Regions from separate parts of the Lentzea sp. NPDC059081 genome, predicted to be linked through region 1. Evidence: riboswitches for the same ligand, from Rfam matches in the RefSeq annotation. Region 1 holds a riboswitch; each other region holds the start of a gene.

What was found. Region 1 has a riboswitch for thiamine pyrophosphate ahead of ACFWV3_RS33465 (thiamine ABC transporter substrate binding subunit). Riboswitches for the same ligand answer to the same signal wherever they lie in the genome.
Region 2: another riboswitch for thiamine pyrophosphate. It lies ahead of thiO (glycine oxidase ThiO); the one in region 1 lies ahead of ACFWV3_RS33465 (thiamine ABC transporter substrate binding subunit).
Region 3: another riboswitch for thiamine pyrophosphate. It lies ahead of thiC (phosphomethylpyrimidine synthase ThiC); the one in region 1 lies ahead of ACFWV3_RS33465 (thiamine ABC transporter substrate binding subunit).

Annotation. Positions count from the first base shown of each region.
Region 1 is NZ_JBHYGW010000020.1:121,055-125,797, forward strand. Features, by position in the region: gene ACFWV3_RS33450 (DUF6131 family protein) at 1-6, shown strand, start outside; gene ACFWV3_RS33455 (mannosyltransferase) at 273-1,487, shown strand; gene ACFWV3_RS33460 (4a-hydroxytetrahydrobiopterin dehydratase) at 1,701-1,994, opposite strand; TPP riboswitch at 2,027-2,139, shown strand; gene ACFWV3_RS33465 (thiamine ABC transporter substrate binding subunit) at 2,133-3,134, shown strand; gene ACFWV3_RS33470 (ABC transporter permease) at 3,110-4,717, shown strand; gene ACFWV3_RS33475 (ABC transporter ATP-binding protein) at 4,717-4,743, shown strand, end outside.
Region 2 is NZ_JBHYGW010000017.1:79,887-84,629, reverse strand. Features, by position in the region: gene ACFWV3_RS30685 (VOC family protein) at 1-41, opposite strand, end outside; gene ACFWV3_RS30680 (MarR family winged helix-turn-helix transcriptional regulator) at 38-487, opposite strand; gene ACFWV3_RS30675 (thiazole synthase) at 564-1,319, opposite strand; gene thiS (sulfur carrier protein ThiS) at 1,321-1,521, opposite strand; gene thiO (glycine oxidase ThiO) at 1,518-2,495, opposite strand; TPP riboswitch at 2,499-2,610, opposite strand; gene thiE (thiamine phosphate synthase) at 2,637-3,275, shown strand; gene ACFWV3_RS30655 (dioxygenase) at 3,307-4,068, shown strand; gene ACFWV3_RS30650 (TetR/AcrR family transcriptional regulator) at 4,061-4,606, opposite strand; gene ACFWV3_RS30645 (NADP-dependent oxidoreductase) at 4,668-4,743, shown strand, end outside.
Region 3 is NZ_JBHYGW010000017.1:85,917-90,659, forward strand. Features, by position in the region: gene thiC (phosphomethylpyrimidine synthase ThiC) at 1-1,505, opposite strand, end outside; TPP riboswitch at 1,497-1,619, opposite strand; gene ACFWV3_RS30700 (LysE family translocator) at 2,329-2,931, opposite strand; gene ACFWV3_RS30705 (aldo/keto reductase) at 3,019-3,954, shown strand; gene ACFWV3_RS30710 (peptide deformylase) at 3,951-4,532, opposite strand; gene ACFWV3_RS30715 (DUF3263 domain-containing protein) at 4,641-4,743, shown strand, end outside.

The DNA.
Region 1 (4,743 bases):
TTCTGATCGACCGGCACCTCAGCTCTGAACCCGAAAGGGGGAGCCTCCACAGTGGAGGCTCCCCCTTTCGCTTGTGTCGCAACGCTCACAAGCTGTTCTTGGTGCGGGCGGCGACGGCGAACACGCCGGCGGCGACGGCGAGCATGGCCAGAGCAGCGACAACGGCAACGATGACATCAGCAGACATGACTTGAAAAACTCCCCTTGAAGCGATCTCCCGACTACTTGACGCTCGGGTACCCACAAAAGTTGCCTCGGGTAACGTTTTCGGGGTGAAACTCCGTGCTGTGGAAGCGCGAGTGCTCTCCGTAGCACCGTGGTTGCTCGCGTTGTCGGTGGTCGGGCACCTGTTCATGGTCGCCTTCCAGACGAAGATGACCATGATCGACCTGCTGGTCTACCGCAACGGGTCGCCGCACCTGTTCTCCGGCGACCTCTACGAGTGGCGGCTGGACCAGTACGCGGACGTGTTCCCGCTACCGTTCACGTATCCGCCGTTCGCAGCAGCGATCTTCACGCCGATGAGCTGGATCCCGTGGGAGGCGTCGCGGTGGGTCTGGCAGATCATCTGCCTGGCGTGCCTGTACTTCATCGTGCGCACCAGCCTCAAGCTGCTGAAGCTGGACGACCCGCGCCGCGCGATGTTCTGGACCGCGCTGGTGCTGTGGATCGAGCCGGTGCGCACCACGCTCAACTACGGCCAGATCAACCTCGTGCTGTGCGCGATCCTGATCGGCACGCTGGCGAGCGCGCGCAACTGGGTCGGCGGCGCCGGGGTCGGGTTCACGGCCGGCATCAAGCTCACGCCCGCGATCTCCGGGCTGTTCTTCCTGATCCAGCGGCGGTGGATGGCCGCCGTGTGGTCGTTCGTCGCTTTTGTCGTGGTCTATGGCATCGGATGGGCGATCTCGCCGTCCCAGTCGGACAAGTTCTGGTTCCAGCTGCTCGGGGACGCCAGCCGGGTCGGGCCCGTCGGCAGCGCGATCAACCAGTCGATGCGCGGTGCGTTGAGCCGGACGGTCGGCTACGACGTCAAGACCGGGCCGATCTACCTCGTCGCCGTGCTCGTGGCCGCGGCGCTGACGTGGTTCGCCGTGAGCAAGACCAAGGACGTGCTGGCGCTGATCATCAGCGTCCAGATGCTCGGCCTGCTGGTCTCGCCGATCTCGTGGAGCCACCACTGGGTGTGGATGGTGCCCGCCCTGCTGTGGTTGGTCTACGAGGGCGGACACCTCCTCTGCAAGATCACCGCCGGTCTGTGGGTGGTGCTGACCGGCGGCTACCTGATCTCGTTCCTGCTGCTGGCCCAGCCGAACATCTGGGACTTCCCGCGGCCGTGGGTCTTCGTCGTCCTTGGCTGGGGCTATCCGGCGGCGGGCCTGCTCACGCTGGTCGCGATCGGCCTGGCAACCCGGCGCCAGCAGGGCGACCTGCTGCCCCGCGACGAGGAAGCCGCCGACGGCGAAACCAGCCGAGTCGCCGGCTGAGGCTGGTCGCCAGGAGTCGCGGGCCGCGGTCCAGCTGAGCAGGCCGGTCTGCAACGCCTCCCAGCCCTTCGACACGAGCGGCAGGTAGGTGGCGCGGTCGAGCACGCCCGAGCCTTCAGGCTGCGGTACGACCGGAGGAGTGGTCGAGCATCGCCTGGTCGTGGTCCGCCAGGGCGACGCGGGTGAACGACGGCAGCGCACGTCCTGACCGAATCAGGCCAGGGCGTCCAGGACTCCGTCGATCTCCTCGGCGAGCGTCACGTCCAGGGCGGTGATTCCTCCCTTGTAGTGCGTGCTCAGGCGGAATGTCAGTGTCTTGTAACGGATGTCGACGTCCGGGTGGTGGTTGTCGTTCTCGGCGATCTCCGCGACCCGGTTCACGACCATGATCGCCTGCGCGAAGCTCTCCAGCTCCACCGTCCGCACCAGGGACGCGTCCTGGGCGGTCCAGTCGGGCAGTTTCGGCAGCACGTCGTCCAACTGATCGTCGCTCAACAGCTCGGCCATGTCCTGATCGTCCCACCACGTCACGTAAGCTGCGCGTTTGCCACGGGAGTCCGGTGAAGCGCCGGGCTGAGAGGAGGGCTCGCAAGCCCTCGACCGTCCACCTGATCCGGGTCATACCGGCGTAGGGAGAGATTTGACGTGAGAAGGATTTTCGCTGTCCTCGTCGCGGCGGCGACGCTGACCGGGTGCTCGGCCGGGTCGTCGACCGCGCCGCAGTCGCACGAGGTCACGCTGGTGACGCACGACTCGTTCGTGGTCAAGCCCGAGGTGCTGGACGAGTTCCAGAAGTCGAGCGGGATCACCGTGAAGCAGCTCGCGAGCGGGGACGCCGGTGAGCTCACGAACAAGCTGGTGCTCACGAAGTCCAACCCGATCGGCGACATCGCGTTCGGCGTCGACTCGACGTTCGCGTCGCGGGCGCTGAGCGAGGGCGTGTTCGCCGAGTACGCCTCGCCGGAGGCGTCGAAGGGCGCGCAGCGCTACCAGGCGGACACCTCGAACAAGCTGCACGCCGTCGACGTCGGCGACGTGTGCCTGAACATCGACCCGGCCAAGCTCGGCGGCGTCGAGCCGAAGTCGTACGAGGACCTGGTCGACCCGAAGTTCAAGGACAAGCTCGTCGTCGAGAACCCGGCTACCTCGTCGCCCGGTCTCGCGTTCCTGCTCGGCACGGTCGCGAAGTTCGGCGAGAACGGCTGGCAGGACTACTGGACCAAGCTCAAGGCCAACGGCGTCAAGGTCGTGAGCGGCTGGGAAGAGGCCTACAACCAGGAGTTCTCGGCCACCAAGGGCGACCGGCCGATCGTGGTGTCGTACGCGTCGTCGCCGTCCGCGGAGGGCGGCAAGACCAAGGCCGTGCTGGACACCTGCTACCGCCAGGTCGAGTACGCGGGCGTGCTGGCGGGAGCCAAGAACCCCGAGGACGCGAAGAAGGTCCTCGACTTCCTGCTGGGCGAGAAGTTCCAGGCCCAGGTGGCCGAGCAGATGTACGTCTACCCGTCGCGCGAGGGCGTCGCGCTGCCCGAGTCGTGGACCAAGGACGCGCCGCTGCCCACCTCTCCGCAGTCGTTGCCCGCGGACAAGGTGAAGGGCAACCGCGAAGCGTGGGTCGAGCAGTGGCGCAAGCTGGTGCAGGGCTGACGTCCCGCACGGGGTGGTCGGCGGCGTCACTGCTGCCGCTGGCCTTCCTGGGGTTGTTCTTCGCGTGGCCCGTGGTGGCGATCGTGTCGCTCGGGCTGCGCGAAGGCGGCGTCCTGGAGTCGCTCGTCGAGGGCGACACGTGGGAGCTGGTCGGGTTCACGCTCGGGCAGGCACTGGCGTCGACGATCGTGGCCGTCGTCGCCGGGCTGCCCGTGGCGTTCGTCCTGGCACGCTGCCGGTTGCGCGGGCTCGGGGTGGTCAGGGCGGCCGTGATGGTGCCGTTCGTGCTGCCGACCGTGGTGGTGGGCCTGGCTTTCCGGACGTTCTGGCCCGACGGCGGGGTGCTGCCGATCGTGCTGGCCAACGCGTTCTTCAACGTCGCCGTGGTCGCGCGGACCGTCGGCGGGCTGTGGGCGCACACCGATCGACGGGCCGAGGACGCGGCCCGCGCGCTGGGGGCTTCCCGGCCACGGGCGTTCGTGTCCGTCGTGCTGCCCGCGCTGGCACCCGCGATCGGGTCGGCCGCCGCCGTCGTGTTCCTGTTCTGCGCCACCAGTTTCGGTGTCGTGCTGGTGCTCGGCGGGTCGCGGTACCGGACGCTGGAGACCGAGATCTACCTGCGGACGGTCGAGCTGTTCGACCTGTCCGGGGCGGCGGCCCTGTCGCTGCTGCAGTTCGTGGCCGTGCTCGCGGTGCTGGTGCTCGGGGCGTTGGCCCGGCGCCGGCGGGAGACCGCGTTGTCGTTGCGCGGCAGGGAAGAGCTGGCGCGGCGGCCGTCCGGCGGAGAGTGGTACGTCGTGGCCGCCGCGGTCGCCGTCGTGGTGGCGTTGCTGACGCCGGTCATCGGGCTGGTGACGCGTTCGCTGTCCACACGGGACGGTTGGAGCTTCGCCGGGTACGTCGCGTTGAACACCCGCGGCGACCGCGGCACGCTGGCGGTGACCGGGATCGACGCGGCGCTGAACTCGGTGCGGACGGCGTTCGACGCGACCCTGGTGGCGCTGGTCGTCGGGGTGTTCTCGGCGGTGGTGCTGGTCGGGCTGCGGCGGTCCGGGAGCCGCTTCGCCGAGGTCCTCGACACCGCGCTGATGCTGCCGTTGGGCGTCTCCGCGGTGACCGTCGGGTTCGGCTACCTGATCACGATGGACGCGTTGCCGGGCGATTTCCGCACGTCACCGATGCTCGTGCCGCTGGCGCAGGCGTTGGTCGTGACGCCGTTGATCGTGCGGATGGTGCTGCCGGTGCTGCGGGCCGTCGACGAACGGCTGCGGCAGGCGGCGGCGACGCTGGGCGCCTCGCCGTTCCGCGTGTGGCGCGAGGTCGACCTGCCGTTGGCCGGGCGCTCGCTGGCCGCGGCGGCCGGGTTCGGGTACGTCGTGGCGCTGGGGGAGTTCGGGGCGACGAGCTTCCTCGCGCGCCCGGACGCGCCCACGTTGCCGGTGGTGATCGCGCGGCTGATGTCGCGGCCCGGTGAGTTGAACAGCCAGATGGCCTACGCGGCGTGCGCGCTGCTGATGGTCGTGACGGTCGGGTGCGTGCTGCTGGTCGAACGGCTGCGCGTGCCGAGCAGCGGGGAGTTCTGATGGCGCTGGAGCTGGACTCGATCACC
Region 2 (4,743 bases), on a different contig from region 1:
ACCGACGTTCCCCACCACATGCCGCCGGTGCGGGACCTCACGCGCCCTTCGACTCCTCGCCGACCAGCGTCTCCAGCGCGTCCAGTGCGTTCACCAGCGCGGAGACGTGCTCGGGCGTGAGCTGTTCGATGCGGCGCTGCAGCTCGCGCACCCGCGCGGACCGCACGCCGGAGACCATCGTCTCGCCCTCGGGCGTGGGGGTGGCGAGCCAGGCGCGGCCGTCCTGCGGGTCGGGTTCGCGCTTCACGTACCCGGCTTCGACCAGGGCGGCGACTATCCGGGAGAGCGTCGGGGGTGCCACGCCCTCCTTGGTCGCGAGGTCGCCCAGGCGCATGGGACCGCAGCGGGCGAGGGTGGCGAGCGCGGAGACCGCGCCGGGGCCGAGTCCGGGGGAACCGGTGCGTCGCAGCAACCGGGCCAGCCGGCCGATCGCCAGGTACAGGCGCGCGGTCGCGTCCTCGACCTCGGCGTCAATGGGGGCCGTCACGGCTTGTCGTCCTCCTCGGCGGGATTCAGGTAGTTGTCAATCATCCCCCAACGTGTGAGTACCCACGGTAGCGACCTCAGAGACCCGGCGAAGACGCTTGGGCCCAAAAGCGCTGCGGAATTCGTCCGGCCAAGCGCGCCAGACGTCCGCCCTCGACCGCACAACGCATGGCGGCGCCCATGCGTTCCGGGTCCTGAGCCCTGGTGACGGCCGTCGCCAGCAGCACGGCCGAGCAGCCGAGCTCCATCGCCAGCGCCGCGTCCGACGCCGTGCCGATGCCCGCGTCGAGAACTACTGGAACAGCCGCCCTGGAAGTGATCAGCTCGATGTTGTGCGGGTTGCGGATGCCGAGGCCGGTGCCGATGGGCGAGCCCAGCGGCATGACGGTGGCGCAGCCGACGTCCTCCAGCTTGCGCGCCAGCACCGGGTCGTCGTTCGTGTACGGCAGGACGACGAAACCGTCGCCCACCAGCCGTTCGGCCGCGTCGAGCAGCTCGACCGGGTCCGGCAGCAGGGTCTCCTCGTCGTGGACGACCTCGAGCTTGACCCAGTTCGTCTCCAGCGCCTCGCGGGCGAGCTGCGCGGTCAGCACGGCCTCGGCGGACGTGCGGCAGCCGGCGGTGTTCGGCAGCACGTCGATTCCCAGTCGCCGCAACAATTCCAGCACGCCGGTCCGGCCCGCCGCGTCGACCCGGCGCATCGCCACGGTCGTCAGCTCGGTCCCGGACGCGACCAGCGCCCGTTCCAGCACGGAGAGGTTGGCGGCACCGCCGGTGCCGGTGATGAGCCTCGACCGGAACTCCCGGCCGGCGATGATCAACGGGTCGTCCACGTCAGCCTCCCTGGACCGCGGTCAGCACCTCGACCACGCCGCCGTCCGGCACGATCGTCTTCTCCCACAACGCCCTCGGCACCACGGCACCGTCGAGCGCGACGGCCACGCCCTTCTCGGGAGCGCCCACGAGCGACACCACCGCGGCCACCGACGTGCCGTCGGCCAAGTCGCGCGCGGTGCCGTTGACCTGTGCTTTCACGAGCTTCCTCCCTGCAGCAGCCCGACGACGTGACGAGCGGTGTGCGGTGCCAGCAGCAGTCCGTTGCGGTGGTGGCCGGTCGCCGCGATGACGCCGGGTTCGAGCCAGCGCACGACGGGCACGTTGTCGGGACTGCCCGCGCGGAACCCCACGGCGGCTTCGGTCAGCGCGTACTCGGCGATGCCCGGCAGCACGGTTTCCGCGTCCCGCAACAGATCCCGCACGCCCGCGACCGACACGTCGGTGTCGAACCCCGCCTCGTACTGGGTGGCGCCGACGACCAGACCGTCCTTGCGCGGCACCAGGTACACGGACCGCCCGGACACCGACCCGCGGATCGTCCTCGTCGGCGGCGGCAACGCGCCCGGCCGCCACGACAGCCGCAGGATCTCGCCCTTCACCGGCCGGACCACGTCCCGCAGCGCCGGGTGCAGCGACCCGCTCCACGCCCCCGCGGCGATCACCACGACCCGTCCGTCCACAGTGGAGTCGAACGTCACACCCGCGTCGACACAAGCCTTGCGCAGAGCGAAAAGCAGCTCGCGGTTGTCGACAGCGAGATCACCCCGCACGAGCATCCCGCCGCGCACCGCCGGCCCGAGCGAGGGTTCGAGTTGTCGGATCGCTCGATTGTTCAACAATTCTACCTCCGAATTGTTGAACAATCCGACGATCCTACGCAGGTCGGCGAGGTCACCGGGCGACGTCCCGATCGTGATCGTCCCCTGGTCGAACAGCTCGACCCCGAGGTCGGCCGCGAACTCCGGCCACAGAGCCAGGGCCTCGACCCCTTGCGACGTAACGGTTTCCTCGCCGTGCCACGCCTCGGCGACAGGAGCGAGCATCCCACCGGCGACCCGCGACCCGGCGTGCGGCGACCCGAGATCGCTGACGGACACCGAGAACCCGGCCCGCGCCGCGAACCAAGCGACGGACAGACCGATGACACCGCCACCGACGACGGCCACTTCCACACTGCTCAAGGCATTCACGCTCCCTGCGCCGGCATGACCCGGATCAGGTTCGACGGTCGGAGCGAACCACGCTCCCTCTCAGCCCGGTGTTCTCCAGGCTCCCGTGCGGACCGACTTCAACATAACGGTTAACGTGCGTGCGTGCCAGGACTCGACGGAAACCTGATCAGGCAACGACTCGCCGACGCGACGCTCTACCTCTGCACCCCGAACCGGCCCGACCTGGCCGAGTTCGCGGACGCGGTCCTCGCGGGCGGCGTCGACGTCATCCAGCTGCGGGACAAGTCACTCGAGGCGAAGCAGGAGATCGAGGCGATCGAGGTCCTCGCCGAGGCCACCGAACGCCACGCGAAGCTGCTCGCCGTCAACGACCGCGCCGACATCGCCCACGCCGTGGGAGCCGACGTGCTGCATCTCGGCCAGGACGACCTCCCCGTCCCGCTCGCCCGCGGGATCATCGGCGACGAGATGGCGATCGGCCGCTCCACGCACGACGTCGACCAGATGCGCGCGGCGGCCGACGAACCCGGCGTCGACTACTTCTGCACGGGCCCGTGCTGGCCGACCCCGACGAAGCCCGGCCGTCCCGCACCTGGACTCGACCTCGTCCGAGCCACGAAGTCCACACGCCCGTGGTTCGCGATCGGCGGCATCGACCTGAAGAACCTCCGCGAGGTCAAGGAAGCCGGCGCCACCCGAGTGGTCGTCGTCCGCGCCATCACCGACGCCGAGGACCCGCGCACCGCCGCCGAGTCGTTCAAACTCGAACTTGATAGTTGAAACTTGAACTAATCGGCGTACGCTCGACGACGTGAGCGCACCAGTGCTGTACCTGAGCCACGGGGCACCCCCGCTGGCCGATGACGAGACGTGGACCAGAGAGCTCAAGGACTGGTCCGCCACCCTGCCGCGCCCGGAGGCCGTCCTCATGGTCTCCGCGCACTGGGAGGAGGCGCCGACCACCATCGGCGCGACCACGACCGTGCCGCTGGTCTACGACTTCTGGGGCTTCCCGCAGCGCTACTACCAGGTCACCTACGCGGCGCCGGGCGCACCGGGGCTGGCCGAGGACGTGCGCAAGCTCCTCGGCGGCCACGTCGAGCAGGACGAGGGGCGCGGTCTCGACCACGGCGCCTACGTGCCGCTGAAGGAGATGTTCCCGAACGAGGACGTGCCGGTGCTGCAGATGTCGCTGCCCACGCTCGACCCGCGCAAGCTGCACGAGGTCGGCCGCAAGCTCGCGCCGTTGCGGGACAAGAACGTCCTGATCGTCGGCAGCGGTTTCATGACCCACAACCTGAGCTGCGTGAACTTCCCCGCCGGACCGGACTACGAGCCGCCGTCGTGGTCTAGGGAGTTCGACGACTGGGCCCACCAGCAGCTGGCGAACGGCGACGTCGACGCGTTGCTCGACTTCCAGCAGAAGGCCCCCGCGGCCGGCATCGCGCACCCGCGGACCGAGCACTTCGCCCCGCTGTTCGTGGCGCTGGGTGCCGCGAGCGACGAGAAGGCGCAGACCAGCGTCGACGGCTTCTGGTACGGCCTGTCGAAGCGGTCCGTGCAGTTCAGCTAGCCACGCCTTCGAGGAACAGGGTGGCGAACCGGCGGGCGGCGGCCGTCGTCGACAGACGCACGCCGCTGCTCGCCATGAGCAGCAACACCAGGTCGTCCACGGTGAAGTCCGCCCGCAGCCGGCCGGTCTCCCGAGCCCGCCGCACGAGTTCCGCGAGCTGACGGAACGCCGTGGCGCGCACGGTCGCGAAGTCGATCGCCCTGGGGAACGCGCTCGTGAACGCCGCCGCGAACCCCCGGTTCAGCACGTGGACGACGCAGACCTCCTCGACGGTCCGGCGGAACCCCTCCCACGGGTCGGGGTGCGCGAGTCCCGCCGCGACCGCCGCCGAGCAGGCGTGCATCTGCTCCGAGAACACCTCCACCACCAACGCCTCCTTGGTGGGGAACCGCCGGTAGAGAGTCGCCGGACCCACTCCGGCACGACGCGCGATCTCTCTCATCGACACGTCGAGTCCGTCCGCGGCGAAGGTCTCCCGTGCCGTCTCCAGGATCCGGTCGCGGTTGTCGCGGGCGTCCGAACGCAGGTTGTGAGTCATCTCCGCCGTCACCGTCTCAGTTTGGACTAAGCGGACGCCCTGTTCCACTAACTTCGCCGCCATGCGAGCCCTCCAGTACCTCGACCACGGCCCCGCCGACCTGCTGAAGGTCGCCGACGCCCCGGAACCGCACGCGG
Region 3 (4,743 bases), on a different contig from region 1:
GTGATCTTCATGGAGCAGAACTTCGGCCCGCACATCGAGCAGAAGTGCGCCGTCTTCGCCGGTTCCGCAGGGAGCGTCTCGTCGTGGAACGAGCGCGCGGTGTCCGGGTCGAGCGACAGGTTGAACTGGTCCTCCCAGCGGAACTCGAAGCGCGCCTTCGACAGCGCGTCGTCCCAGTCCTGGGCGCCGGGGTGGCCCTTGGCGAGGTCCGCGGAGTGGGCAGCGATCTTGTACGTGATCACGCCGGTCTTCACGTCGTCGCGGTTCGGCAGGCCGAGGTGCTCCTTCGGCGTGACGTAGCAGAGCATCGCGGTGCCCAGCCAGCCGATCTGGGCCGCGCCGATCGCGGACGTGATGTGGTCGTAGGCCGGTGCGATGTCCGTGGCCAGCGGGCCGAGGGTGTAGAACGGCGCCTCGCCGCACCACTCCTCTTCGAGCCGGACGTTCTCGGCGATCTTGTGCATCGGCACGTGGCCGGGGCCCTCGATCATCACCTGGACGTCCTTCGCCCGCGCGATGTGCGTGAGCTCGCCCAGGGTCTTCAGCTCCGCGAACTGCGCCTCGTCGTTGGCGTCCGCGATGGAACCCGGCCGCAGCCCGTCGCCCAGCGAAAACGTCACGTCGTAGGTGCGCAGGATGTCGCAGAGCTCCTCGAAGTGCGTGTAGAGGAAGCTCTCCTGATGGTGCGCGAGGCACCACGCGGCCATGATCGACCCGCCGCGCGAGACGATGCCCGTGACGCGCTTCGCGGTGAGCGGCACGTACCGCAGCAGCACGCCCGCGTGCACGGTCATGTAGTCGACGCCCTGCTCGCACTGCTCGATCACGGTGTCGCGGTAGACCTCCCACGACAACGCCGCCGGGTCGCCGTTGACCTTCTCCAGCGCCTGGTAGATCGGCACGGTGCCGACCGGCACGGGGGAGTTGCGCAGGAGCCACTCGCGCGTCTCGTGGATCCGCTTGCCGGTGGACAGGTCCATGATCGTGTCGGCACCCCAGCGGGTCGCCCACACCATCTTGTCCACCTCGTCCTCGATCGACGACGACACGGCGGAGTTGCCGATGTTGGCGTTGATCTTCACGAGGAACTTCTTGCCGATGATCATCGGCTCGGCCTCGGGGTGCTTGCGGTTCAACGGGATGACCGCGCGCCCGATGGCCACCTCCTCGCGGACGAACTCCGCGTCGAGGTTCTCCCGCGTCGCGATGTAGCGCATCTCCGGGGTGATGACCCCTGCCTTCGCGTACGCGAGCTGGCTGACAGCTCCGTTGATCGGTTCCCGTGCGGCGACCCACCCCGCGCGCAGCGGAGCCAGTCCACTGTGGACGTCGATGGTCGCGTTCTCGTCGGTATACGGACCGGAAGTGTCGTACAGATCGACATGCTCGCCGTTGGTCAGTTCCACCCTGCGGAAAGGCACACCCTCGCGGTAGACCTTGCGAGAGCCCGAGATCGGGCCGGTGGTCACACTGGGCTTGACCGAACGGTCGTCAAGTGCCGTCACGACATTCCTCCCTACGCCGGCATTACCCGGTCAGGTTCAGGCGGTCGGTGACACCGGCACTACTGCCAGTCACCCTCTCAGCCCGCTCAGGCGCGAGCTCCCGCGTTCTTGTTGAGTTGTCGAGAACCGACCATAGTCAGCGCGCGCCACAGCTGCCAAGGGCACGGTTTGGCCCTAATCTTCTCCCGTGGCGGATCATCAGCCGTTCCCGCCCGGCGCGCGTCGCGGTCAACGTCCCGCCGTGGTCTCGGCATGCCCTTCGTGCGGTGAGCTGGCAGGACGCGGCTACCCCGACTGCGGCTTCTGCGCCGAGCTGCTCGACCAGTTCTGGCTCGCCGACTGGGAGGCGCTGCGGATGTCGTCGCAGCTCGCCGACCGCGAGCTGGCCGAGCTGGTGACCTCCGCCGACGTCGGCCAGTACCCGTGGACGTGCGTGGACTGGGCGATGACGCTGCTGGCGTGCTCACGCTGCGGCGCCGAGCTCGGCACCGGGCCCGTCGAGTGCGTGCGGTGCGCGGTGACGGAGGAGCGCCGGTGGCACTGGGACCACTCGGCGCACCCGCACACGATGAGCGCGAACGAGCACCTGCTCCGCGTCGCCCGCGCCGCTCTCCGCGCACCCCACCGGCGCCGTCCGGCCGTGGTGCAGGCCTGGCAGCTGGTGCTGCCGTTCCTGATCGCCGGCGAGGTGATCGAGCTCGGCCGCCTGGACCGGATCCGCGCGCACGTGCTGGCAGGCGGCTACGAGACGTTGGCCGCCTGCCACACCCTGGCCGAGCTGGCCGGGCTGCCCGAGCTGTTCTGGCGCCGGGGCGACCCGATCTCAACGCGGGTCGAGTACCAGCCTGACTCCGAGCGCCAGCAGCACGCCGCCCGACAGCTTCTCGAGAGCAGGACGGACCCGCGGCCGGCTCAGCCAGCCGCGGATGGTGTGCAGGATCGAGACGATGACCAGGTACCAGACGGTGTCGATGACGACCCAGCCGACGGCGAGGAAGAGCAGAACCCCCTGGCCGGCCTCCCCGGCAGGCACGAACTGCGGTAGGAACGAGATCGCGAAGACGCCGAGCTTCGGGTTGGCCAGGTTCACGACCAGCCCGCTGCGGAACGCGTGGCTCGCGGGCGGCGGTTCCGCGTCCGGCAGGCTCTTGCTGATCAACGCCTTGACGCCGAGGTAGATCAGGAAGGCCGCGCCGGCGATCCGCAGTCCGTGGTAGGCGATCTCGGACGCCGTGAGCAGCACGGACAGGCCCAGTGCGGCCGCGACCGCCCAGCAGGCGACGCCGACCTCCATGCCGAACACCGTCGCCAGCGCGGCTTTCCGCCCGTGCACCGACTGTCGCAGGACCATGGCCGTGCCGGGTCCTGGCGACAGTGCGATGAGGAACGAGGCCGCGACGAAGGCGACGATGTTTTCGAGTGGCATGCCTTTGATGGTCGCTCCGGCCGCAATTGCTTTTCCTGGAAGCGGCGGGTTGACCTGGAGCGCGCTCCAGGATGTTCGGTGGTCGGCATGACCTTGGAACTGGGGAAGTTGGGTTTCGGCACGTGGGCCATGGGTGGTCCGTTCTCGGGCCCGGACGGCCTGCCGGTCGGCTGGGGACCGGCCGACGACGTGGAGTCGGTGAAGGCGCTGCAGCGGGCGGTCGAGCTGGGCGTGACGTTGTTCGACACGGCCGACGTCTACGGCTGCGGGCACGCGGAGACGGTGGTGGGGCAAGCGCTTGCGACCGTGCGTGACCAGGTGGTGATCGCCACGAAGTGGGGGTGCGGGTTCGACGCTTCGGCACGCCGGATGACCGGCAACGAGGGGTCGGTCGCGTACCTGCGCCGCGCCGTCGAGGGGTCGTTGCGGCGGCTCGGGACCGACCGGATCGACCTGTACCAGCTGCACGTGGGCGATCTGTCGTTCGAGGAGGCGGCGCTGCTGCGGGACGAGTGCGAGGTGCTGGTCGCCGAGGGCAAGATCCGCGCCTACGGGTGGAGCACGGACGACGTCGAGCGGGCGCGGTTCTTCTGCGCGGGCGAGCACGGGATCGCGGCGCAGGCGGACATCAACCTGCTGTTCGACAACCCGCAGATGTACGCGGGGGAGTTCGCGGTGCTGTGCCGCCGCCCGCTCGCGATGGGCCTGCTGGCGCGGGAGACGTTCGTCGAACTGCCGGCCGACGACGTGCGCGTCACGAACCCGGACTGGCTGCGGTTCTTCGTCGACGGGAAGCCGTCACCGTCGTACTTCGCGGCGCGGGAGGCCGTGCGGGACGTGCTGACGTCCGGCGGCCGCACGCTGGTGCAGGGCGCGCTGGCGTGGTTCTGGGCGCGTTCTCCCCGGCTGGTGCCGATCCCCGGTGTCCGGACGGTCGCCCAGGTCGAGGAGAACGCGGGTGCGCTGGCGTTCGGCCCGCTGTCGGCGGACGAGCTGGCGCAGGTGGAGTCGGTGCTGCGTTAGTCCTCTTCGTCGTCGCCGAAGTTCGCGGGGTCGGCCGGGTCCCAGTCGAGGTCCGGCCGGTTCCAGTCGTTGTCGCGCAGCATCCGCTTCGACTCCTTCTTGTACCGGCCGACGAGGCGGTCGAGGTACGTGAAGCCGTTGAGGTGGTCGGTCTCGTGCTGCAGGCAGCGCGCGAAGAAGCCGGTGCCCTCGACCTCGAACGGCTGTCCGTCGAGGTCGAGCCCGGTCACCTTCGCCCAACGGGCGCGTCCGGTCGGGTACGCCTCGCCGGGCACGCTCAGGCAGCCCTCGAAGTCGTCGTCCGGGTCCGGCATGGTCTCCGGGATCTCGGAGGTCTCGAGCACCGGGTTGCAGATGGCGCCGCGGTACTGCTTGCCCTCGTCGTCGGGGCAGTCGTACACGAAGAGCCGCAGGTCGATGCCGATCTGGTTGGCCGCGAGGCCGACTCCGCGCGCCGCTGCCATCGTCTCGAACATGTCGTCGGCGAGAGCCTTGAGCTCGGCGCCGAACTCGGTGACCTCGCGCGTCGGGTGGTGGAGCACGGGGTTGCCAACGATGCAGATGCGGTGCACGGCCATGGGCAAACTTTAAGCGAGCCAAAACTGTCGGTGTCGCGCGGTAGGTTGGAACGATCACGTGATTGAATTGCCCGCACCTGAGATGGTGTGGCGACCGTGGGGAGCCAGATGGATCACACCGAGACGCTCACCTCCGCTGACGGCTTGACCAGCCGTGATCGCACGATGCTCGCGTTCGAGCGCCAGTGGTGGAAGTACTCGGGATCCAAGG